3 regions of the Vibrio sp. PSi01 genome follow, and region 1 is predicted to be linked to each of the others. Evidence: riboswitches for the same ligand, from Rfam matches in the RefSeq annotation. Region 1 holds a riboswitch; each other region holds the start of a gene.
What was found. A riboswitch is a leader RNA that binds a small molecule or an ion and turns the genes downstream of it on or off. The one in region 1 is predicted to bind thiamine pyrophosphate.

Region 1 (3,277 bases):
CAAAGGCTGATAGCGGATAACTACACGCAACCGTTATCCATATCACAACTTGCAGAAACGGCCTGTTTGAGCCCTACTCAATTCAAAAAACGCTTCAAAGAGTGCTTGGGTATCAGTGCGCTTAAATACATTACTCGATATCGTATGGAGAAAGCTCAAGCCTTGTTAACCCACACAGATTTACCTGTTCAATTGATAGCCGAAAATGTGGGTTATAGTGATGTTTCTGCTTTTAGTCGTCGCTTCTCTCAGCACTTTGGAATGTCTCCAAGGGCGTTTCTAGGCTCAATGAAAGACAGTCTTTAGAAACAACAATAGCGTCCTTTCGGCAAACTAACTTTTATCAATCTTCACTATTATCTATTTCAGAACTGAAAATTGGGTAATAGAAATGAATCTTGCCATCAATCGCGTTAACGAATTCCAAATGGGCACTTTAGCCATCTTGTTTGCTTCCATTTTATGGGGCACGACAGGCACCGCCGCAAGTTTTGCGCCTGATCTAAGCCCATTAGCGATTGGTGCTTTCTCTATGGGTGTCGGCGGCCTAATGCAAGCGGGCTTAGCGTATCGAAAAATCCTATTCGCTTTCGACAAGCTTTTGCAGAACAAGAAGTTGTTGGCAGTGAGCGCTTTGGCTTTAGCGATCTATCCTTTAGCTTTCTATTCTTCAATGAAATTATCTGGCGTGGCGATTGGTACAGTGGTTTCGATTGCTACCGCACCTTTCTTTTCTGCTCTGTTAGAGTGTCTTATTAGCAAAAAGAATAATATCAACAAACGTTGGCTCACTAGCTTTGCGATTGGTGTGGTGGGTATTGGGTTGTTGGTGTTTTCAGAATCTTCATCGACGAATGAATCCGGTGATGATCTCAAGCTGTTCGGTATTGCTTTAGGTTTGCTCGCTGGGTTGTGTTACGCCATTTATTCTTGGGCGACCAAAGCACTGATCGACAAAGGGATTAAGTCACAAGCGGCGATGGGCAGTATTTTTGGCCTGGGTGCGATGCTGTTGCTGCCAACGCTCTGGTTTACGGGGGAGAACCTGTTTTCCTCGCAGATTAACGTATTAGTCATCAGTTATCTGACGTTAATCCCACAATGCTTGGGCTATATCGCGTTCAGTTTTGGTTTACGCCACGTGACCGCGAGTAGCGCCAATCTGCTGACTCTGTTTGAACCAGTAGTTGCAGCGGTGCTTGCCGTCTGTGTTGTCGGTGAGCTGATTCCTTTTACAGGCTGGTTAGGTATGTCTCTGATTGTGTTGTGCTTGTTTATACAGTCGAAGCCATCTAAAGGAACGTTATAAGTATTTGTTTTGTTTTGCCTAATTGAAATTTTTTCATGTGTAATTCTTATAATTGAATAAAATCAGTATCTCAGTTGTGAGAGTGCTGTTACTATCGCTATCAATAGTCGGGGGGCATATACCTTATTTGGTGTTTGCTGAGATCGTTAATCGAGACCCGTTGAACCTGATTCAGTTAACACTGGCGTAGGGAACTATAAGCACTCGATCTGCGTCTGCACCCATGAAAACTTTCATGTGTTTATTGCGACTTCTCCTTCGATCGGTGTTCGTTCTCCTACGTCTTGTAAGATAGTAGGAGCGACAATGACACACAGTTCTAATTCAAAAGATTTAACGCTAAAAGTCTCAGTTTCACAGCACTCTGCTGATGGTTCGATTCGAACAAACACTCCGATTGTATTGACGATCGCTGGTTCTGACAGTGGTGGTGGCGCGGGCATTCAAGCTGATATTAAAGCCATGTCTGCAACGGGTAGCTTCGCTTGTTCGGTAATTACCGCAATTACCTCTCAGAATACCCAAGGCGTTTTCGCCATTTTGCCTATTCCACTCGACCATGTTGCTAGCCAGTTAGATGCGGTTTTTACTGATCTCAATATCGTGGCAGTAAAAGTCGGCATGTTGGCCGATTCGCAAATCATCAAAGTCGTCGCTGATAAAATTAAGCAGTACCAACCTAAACACTTAGTGATTGACCCTGTAATGGTCGCAACCAGTGGTGATCTTCTTTTAGAAAACTCAGCCATTACTACACTGAAACAAGAGCTGATTCCGCTGGCAGACATCATTACGCCTAATTTGCCTGAAGGCGCGGCGTTAACAGGCAAGCCGGTACCTGAAAGCGAAGCTGAAATGCAGGGCATGATTGAAGATTTACGCGCACTAGGTGCTAAAGCGGTTCTCTTGAAAGGCGGCCACCTGGAGAAAGATGAAAACAGTAACGACTTACTGATTCTGTCAACCACATCTGCTCTGATTAGCGCGAAGCGTTTTCCTACCAAAAACACACATGGAACGGGCTGCACGCTCTCTTCTGCTATTGCTTCTTTCTTGGCTCAAGGCAACAAACTTCCAGAGGCTGTCGACCTAGGTAAACAATACATTTCACGAGCAATTGCTCACGCCGACGAACTTCAAGTTGGTCAAGGTCACGGCCCTGTAAATCACTTCTTCGTTGGGCACGGTAATGTCCGTTAATATGATTGGCGTTCAACTCAGTAATGCGACTCTGCGTTACCGAGATAGCGAGCACGCGACCTTATCTGGACTGTCATTGAGCTTAAAAGCAGGCAAGTGGACAGTGTTACTTGGTCGCAGTGGCTGCGGAAAAACCACGGTATTGCGTTATCTGGCAGGCTTGTTGGACGACAAGGTGGAATGGCAGGGCACATTGGCAACGTCTGATGAATTGCCTTTAACGGATCGCATCGCTTACATGGCGCAGCAAGATTTGTTACTGCCATGGCTATCGGTTATCGACAACGTGTGTTTGAGCCATCGCTTTCAAAATTCCGCAGATAAGCATAAAAATATCGAGCATAAAAATCAGGCGTTAGAGCTACTGATTTCTGTTGGTCTGGCTGATTACGCGGATGCTATGCCGGATCAATTGTCTGGTGGTATGCGCCAGCGTGTTGCTTTGGCTCGAACCTTAATGCAAGACAAGCCAGTCGTGCTGATGGATGAGCCTTTCTCTGCGCTGGATGCGGTAACGAGACACAAGCTGCAAAGTTTAGCGTGTGAACTGTTAAGGGGTAAAACCGTTGTGTTGATCACTCATGATCCACAAGAAGCGGTGCGTCTGGCGGATAACTTGTATGTGTTGCAAGGCACGCCTGCGAGTGCTCACTCTTTATCTGTGCCTCACACGTCAACGCCACGAGTGTTAGATGGTGAGTGTGCCGAGCTACAACAAGCGATCTTAGAACAGTTGGAGCGTGATTATGAATGAACTAACTCGAAGTG
Region 2 (3,277 bases), on a different contig from region 1:
ATTGCCGTTTTAGAGCCTCGTTCTGCCACAATGAAACGTGGTGTGCACAAAGAAACTTTGGCTGATTCGTTGAAACAGGCGGATTCTACCTACTTATTCCAACCGGATAATATTGATTGGTCGGTTCAAGATGTCGCAGACGCTTGTCACCAACCTGCGTATGTGAGTGATGATATGGATGCATTCGTTGCTAAAATTGTCTCAGAGGCACAAGCGGGCGACCAAATCTTGGTAATGAGTAATGGTGGCTTTGGTGGCATTCACCAAAAACTGTTGGATGGATTGGCACTCAAAGGCTAACGACATCCACGACCTTATAATTTGAAGTAATTGAGAACATGACAAAACACGATAAAGCGATAACCCTCGCTTTCACTGGCGCATCTGGTGCGCCTTACGGACTGCGTTTACTTGAATGCCTACTGGCGGCAGATTATCAGGTTTATTTGCTGATATCGTCGGCAGCTCGAGTGGTGTTGGCGACCGAGCATGAACTTAAGTTACCTGCTGGGCCAGATGCTGCGAAACAAGCTTTAGTTAAGCATTTAGGTTGCGACCCAGAAAAGCTGGTGGTGTGTGGCAAAGATGATTGGTTCTCACCGGTTGCCTCTGGTTCAGCAGCACCGAAGCAGATGGTGGTGTGTCCATGTTCTGCTGGAAGCTTGGCATCCATTGCTCACGGCTTATCGGACAACCTGATCGAGCGAGCAGCGGACGTGGTTATGAAAGAGCGAGGCCAGCTGTTGTTAGTGGTTCGTGAGACGCCATTTTCTACGTTGCACTTAGAGAACATGCACAAACTCTCGACCATGGGCGTAACGATCATGCCCGCGGCTCCGGGTTTTTATCACCAACCTAAGTCGATCGAAGATCTGGTCGATTTTATGGTGGCGCGTATTCTCGATCATCTTGGTATCGAGCAAGGTTTAGTGCCACGTTGGGGGTACGATCAACGTAATTGATCCAAACTTGATAGCTTATTGTTAAAATTCGAATTACAATTCTGAACACTCATCGGGGAGCAAACCATTCAAATAATGAATGCGAGCTGAGATCAAGCAAGTGCTTGGGACCCGTAAACCTGAACCAGATAATGCTGGCGTAGGAATTGAGTTAGGAACAACTTCTACCGTTCTCCTCCCTCAAACCTGTGCCGCTCAGACCATGGAGAGCGTCCAGTGAAATTAACATTTACAACTCTTGCTGTTACTACAGCTATCTCTTTCTCTGCCGTTGCTGCAGACAATACTCTAACTGTATATACCTATGATTCTTTTGCTGCGGATTGGGGCCCTCGTCCTGCCGTTGAAAAAGCATTCGAAGAAAAGTGTGGTTGTGATGTGAATTTTGTCGCGCTAGAAGATGGCGTGTCTATTTTAAATCGCTTGCGTCTTGAAGGTGGTAACAGCAAAGCTGATATCGTGTTAGGCCTAGATAACAATCTAATGGCTGAAGCGAAAGCGACGGGCTTATTGGCTGAGCACAGTGTTGATACGTCATCAGTAACGCTTCCTAATGGTTGGAGTGACAGCACTTTTGTTCCATATGACTTTGGCTACTTTGCTTTTATTTACAACAAAGAGAAGTTGGTAAATCCACCTAAGAGCCTTAAAGAACTGGTTGAGCAGCGTGATGATCTTAAGGTTATCTACCAGGATCCACGTACATCAACACCAGGTCAAGGCATGATGCTATGGATGAAGTCTGTTTACGGTGATGAAGCGACAGACGCGTGGAAGAAGCTCGCTCAGAAAACGGTTACTGTGACTAAAGGTTGGTCTGAGGCTTACTCTATGTTCCTAAAAGGCGAGTCGGACTTAGTCCTGTCTTACACGACTTCTCCGGCTTACCACATCATTGCAGAAGGTGATTCTAAGTACGCAGCAGCAAGCTTTGAAGAAGGTCATTATACTCAAGTCGAAGTGGCAGCTAAGGTCAAAGGCAGCAAGAACGAAAAGCTGGCTGATGAATTTATGGTATTTATCCTGAGTGACGAGTTCCAATCAGCGATGCCAACGGGTAACTGGATGTACCCAGTGACAGATATTGAGCTTCCAAAAGGGTTCGAGCAACTTACGGTTCCTCAAAAAGCGCTAGGTTTCACGCCTGAAGAAATAGCATCTAAGCGTAAGCCATGGATTCGTGAATGGCAGAGTGCACTTACTTTTTAACTTACTATTAAAAAGATGAGCGCCCTGTACTTAAAGGCTCATTCGTGATGTTTGGAATGAGCCATTTACGGTAAATAATTAATTTATGATAAAGAAAACACCTAAGGTCGGGATCTGGGTTGCGATACTCATTACCGCCTTCGTGGTTTCAGCAGTTGGGGCATTGCTTAGCAATGCCCCTTCTCTTGATATCAGCCTAGTATGGTCTGATCCTTACTATTGGCATGTAACGAAATTCAGTTTTTATCAGGCGACACTCTCAACTGTGCTGAGTGTTGGCTTTGCTATACCTATTGCGCATGCTCTGTGTCGCAGACAGTTCTTTGGAAGAGCCTTGTTATTAAGGTTGTTCGCGTCAACCTTGGTTCTACCTGTGTTGGTCGGCGTATTTGGCTTGCTGGCGATTTACGGCAACAGTGGTTGGTTAGCTAAGTTCTTAGCGAACTTCGACATAGAGCTACCATTCTCGATTTATGGCTTGAATGGTATTTTGCTAGCGCATGTTTTTTTCAACCTGCCTTACGCCAGCCGTTTACTTCTGCAAGCTTTGGATACCGTGCCTGCCGAGCAGCACAAGCTGTGTGCTCATTTAGGCATGAGCCATTGGAATAAATTTAAATGGGTTGAATGGCCGAGGTTAAGACAGCAGCTGCCGCATGTGTGCGGTTTGGTCTTCATGTTGTGCTTCACCAGCTTTGCTACCGTGATGGCGTTGGGTGGTGGTCCGAAATCAACCACCATTGAGCTAGCCATCTACCAAGCAATTAAATTCGACTTTGACCTGCAGGCTGGCGCGTTACTCGCGATATGGCAAATGCTGTTGTGTGGCGTATTAGCGGTGAGTATTCAGCGTTTGTCTAAGCCCATCTCTGTGACGGCTAGTCAGCTGTCGGAAGATAAATATTTGGTTAAGGACAGCTGGTGGTCAAAAGCTTGGGATAGCTTTTGGATCATCATAGTCTCAATACTGGTATTACCGCCATTAGCCATGGTTGTTCTAGGTGGTATTAACTCCCAGGCACTCACTGTACTGAGCAGTGAGCCGTTTTGGGCTGCGCTAATGGCCTCGGTTCGTGTTGCTTCCCTCGCAAGCATTATCGCCGTTG
Region 3 (3,277 bases), on a different contig from region 1:
CTGAGAGATCTTCATCGAGCAGAATTTAGGTCCACACATAGAGCAGAAGTGAGCAACCTTACCCGACTCTTGTGGCAGGGTTTCATCGTGGAAAGAACGCGCGGTTTCCGGATCTAAAGCTAGATTAAATTGGTCTTCCCAACGGAATTCAAAACGCGCTTTTGATAATGCATTGTCGCGGATCTGTGCGCCCGGATGTCCTTTTGCCAAGTCTGCTGCATGCGCTGCCAGCTTATAAGTAATCAAGCCAGTCTTCACGTCTTCTTTGTTTGGTAAGCCTAGGTGCTCTTTAGGGGTTACATAACACAGCATCGCACAGCCGTACCAACCAATCATGGCGGCACCAATACCAGAGGTAATATGGTCGTAACCAGGGGCAATATCTGTCGTCAGTGGACCTAAAGTATAGAAAGGTGCTTCGTGGCAGTGCTCTAACTGCTCGTCCATATTCTCTTTAATCAGGTGCATTGGTACATGTCCAGGGCCTTCAATAATCACCTGAACGTCGTATTCCCAAGCCACTTTAGTCAACTCACCTAGGGTCCGTAACTCCGAGAATTGAGCCTCATCATTAGCATCTGCAATAGAACCCGGACGTAAACCGTCACCTAATGATAGAGCAACATCGTACTTCGCACAGATCTCACAGATCTCACGGAAGTGGGTATAAAGGAAACTTTCTTGGTGATGAGCAAGACACCATTTCGCGATGATGGAGCCGCCACGAGAGACAATACCAGTCACACGTTTAGCGGTCATAGGAACGTAGCGAAGCAATAAGCCTGCGTGGATAGTAAAGTAATCAACACCCTGCTCTGCTTGTTCAATCAAGGTATCGCGCATCACTTCCCAGTTAAGGTCTTCCGCAACGCCATTCACTTTTTCAAGTGCCTGATACATAGGAACCGTACCAATTGGCACCGGACTATTACGCAAGATCCATTCGCGAGTCTCGTGGATATTGCGGCCGGTGGAAAGGTCCATCACGGTATCGCCACCCCAACGAGTTGACCATACTAATTTCTCAACTTCTTCTTCAATCGAAGAGCTTACTGAAGAGTTACCGATATTGGCGTTCACCTTCACTAAGAAGTTTCGGCCGATAATCATCGGTTCTGATTCTGGATGGTTGATGTTTGAAGGAATAATAGCTCGGCCTTCAGCAACCTCTTTACGTACGAACTCAGAGGTAATTTCTTTAGGTAGGTTCGCGCCAAAGTTATGGCCAGGGTGTTGATGGTTCAGCTGCTCATCAGCGAACTTCTGGCGTCCCATGTTCTCACGTATCGCAATGTACTCCATCTCAGGAGTGATAATCCCCTGACGAGCATAATGCAGCTGAGTAACACATTGACCTCCAGTCGCACGACGAATTCTAGGTAGGTTGCCGTAACGAAGGTCGTCTAGAGTTTCATCTTCTAAACGCTCTTTAGTGTAAACAGAGCTTACATCATCTAACAGTTCCGTATCACCACGCTCATCAATCCATTGCTCACGCAACTTAGGAAGGCCGCTATACAGGTCTATTTGATGTGTAGGGTCAGTGTAAACACCTGAGGTATCGTAAACTTGAATGGGTACATTAGGTTCGAATACAGGCTCTTTTTTGGTACCGCCAACAAGGCTATCAGCGAGTGATATTTCTCGTACAGGGACTTGAATGTCCTCGCGAGATCCTTGGATATAAGCTTTTTTTGAATTTGGATAAGGTTGTACGGATAAAGAATCAATGAAATTCTTCGCTTCCAGTCTTGCTTGTTTACTACTCGACATAGCATTTATCCTTGGCTTTTAGCCATTATTTATAGGGATAAAAATGCTTGACGGATTAGATGCTACAAGAGGGATCACAGCAAGAAAATGCAGTTGTGATCTGGAGATAGATCTCTAGAAGGATTCTAGTTAGATATCTACTCTTGTTCCCTTCGCAGGTATTAGCCTGATCAGGTTCAACGGATCCCGAGTTAACGGTCTCAGCCATATGGCACTCCGACAAGTACTACCGAGTATATAAAAACGGCTTGGATAAACCAAGCCGAGTTGTTAACAAACCGTAAGAAAGTTTTAAGACTTTATCAGAAGTTGGAAACCGATCCATGCTGCAGAGATGCTGAGAACCACGTTGAGTAGCACATTGAGTCCCATCTTAAAGAAAGCACCCTGCTGCATAAGAAGCACGTTATCCATCGAAAATGTAGAAAATGTAGTCAATGCTCCAAGGAAACCAAGACCGATGATCTGTCTCCATGGTTCTGTCGCAACCATCTCATTCTCAAATGCTGCGATGAGTAATCCCATAATTAAAGAGCCAATCACGTTAACGGTCAGCGTACCATAAGGAAAGCCACGCCCTAGCATCACTACACATAACTCTGAAATCAAATAGCGCGAACAAGCACCAAATGCGCCACCAATGGCAATAAAACCTAAAATAGATAACTGACCCATGAATCCTCCCAAACAATAGTCCCTATATTCTAGCTTTACCGCCGATAAAAGCGAGGGTAGAAACTAAGAATGCATGCGCAAATATTAAACGTTACAGGTGTCACTTAACTTCGATATATCCCATTAAACCCGTTTTCATGTGTTCTATAACATGACAGTGATACATCCAACGTCCGGGGTTGTCTGCAACAAATGCAGCTTTAGCTCGGCCGTTTCTTCCAAGTAGCACTGTATCGGTATGGAAAGGTTCTTCAATTTTTTTACCATCAAGTTCCAATACAGTGAATGTATGACCGTGAATATGAATCGGGTGATGATATTGAGTGACGTTCTTAAGATCGAATATGTAAGTCTTACCTAACTCTAAAGTCGCCAACGGTTCAGGGATACTGTCTTTGCTCATCCCCTCCCATGCTCTTTTATTAGTAAGCCAAAATTTAGGCATGGACTTCCCATCTTTAGATACTGGTGATACCGCGCCTTCCCACTCGAACACAAAATCGATCTCTTCAGCATTAGCAAGATCTAGGTTAGGTACTGGATTCAATGGTAATAATGGCAACACTCGCTTTTGAGTAAATGCTGAATCTACGACTTCAAATTCACACAAAGAAAATGGGAAACGTCCCTTCATTTGGAGAACGTTAACTCGCTCACCAGCTTTAGGAGCGATCAGTCCAATATCCACGCGCATCCCTGGGCCGATTTTATGTTGAGTCAGTTTATAAGGCGTTTTTACAGGATTACCATCGATGGCTATAACCCATGCTTCAGCCCCTTCGACAGCAATAGGGTAAGTGATCGTATTATCGACATTAGCAATACGCAG

Region 2: it holds a riboswitch for thiamine pyrophosphate, as region 1 does, so the genes downstream of both, thiB (thiamine ABC transporter substrate binding subunit) here and thiD (bifunctional hydroxymethylpyrimidine kinase/phosphomethylpyrimidine kinase) in region 1, are expected to answer to the same signal.
Region 3: it holds a riboswitch for thiamine pyrophosphate, as region 1 does, so the genes downstream of both, thiC (phosphomethylpyrimidine synthase ThiC) here and thiD (bifunctional hydroxymethylpyrimidine kinase/phosphomethylpyrimidine kinase) in region 1, are expected to answer to the same signal.

What each region holds. Positions count from the first base shown of each region.
Region 1 covers NZ_JBHNYN010000034.1:3,466-6,742, reverse strand. Annotated here, with positions in the region: gene ACFI6G_RS21940 (helix-turn-helix domain-containing protein) at 1-306, shown strand, start outside; gene ACFI6G_RS21935 (DMT family transporter) at 392-1,309, shown strand; TPP riboswitch at 1,408-1,519, shown strand; gene thiD (bifunctional hydroxymethylpyrimidine kinase/phosphomethylpyrimidine kinase) at 1,616-2,509, shown strand; gene ACFI6G_RS21925 (ABC transporter ATP-binding protein) at 2,499-3,263, shown strand.
Region 2 covers NZ_JBHNYN010000018.1:47,808-51,084, forward strand. Annotated here, with positions in the region: gene mpl (UDP-N-acetylmuramate:L-alanyl-gamma-D-glutamyl-meso-diaminopimelate ligase) at 1-300, shown strand, start outside; gene ACFI6G_RS18835 (flavin prenyltransferase UbiX) at 339-962, shown strand; TPP riboswitch at 1,006-1,125, shown strand; gene thiB (thiamine ABC transporter substrate binding subunit) at 1,179-2,171, shown strand; gene thiP (thiamine/thiamine pyrophosphate ABC transporter permease ThiP) at 2,257-3,277, shown strand, end outside.
Region 3 covers NZ_JBHNYN010000028.1:1,065-4,341, reverse strand. Annotated here, with positions in the region: gene thiC (phosphomethylpyrimidine synthase ThiC) at 1-1,773, opposite strand, end outside; TPP riboswitch at 1,904-2,002, opposite strand; gene crcB (fluoride efflux transporter CrcB) at 2,065-2,448, opposite strand; gene ACFI6G_RS21280 (multicopper oxidase family protein) at 2,549-3,277, opposite strand, start outside.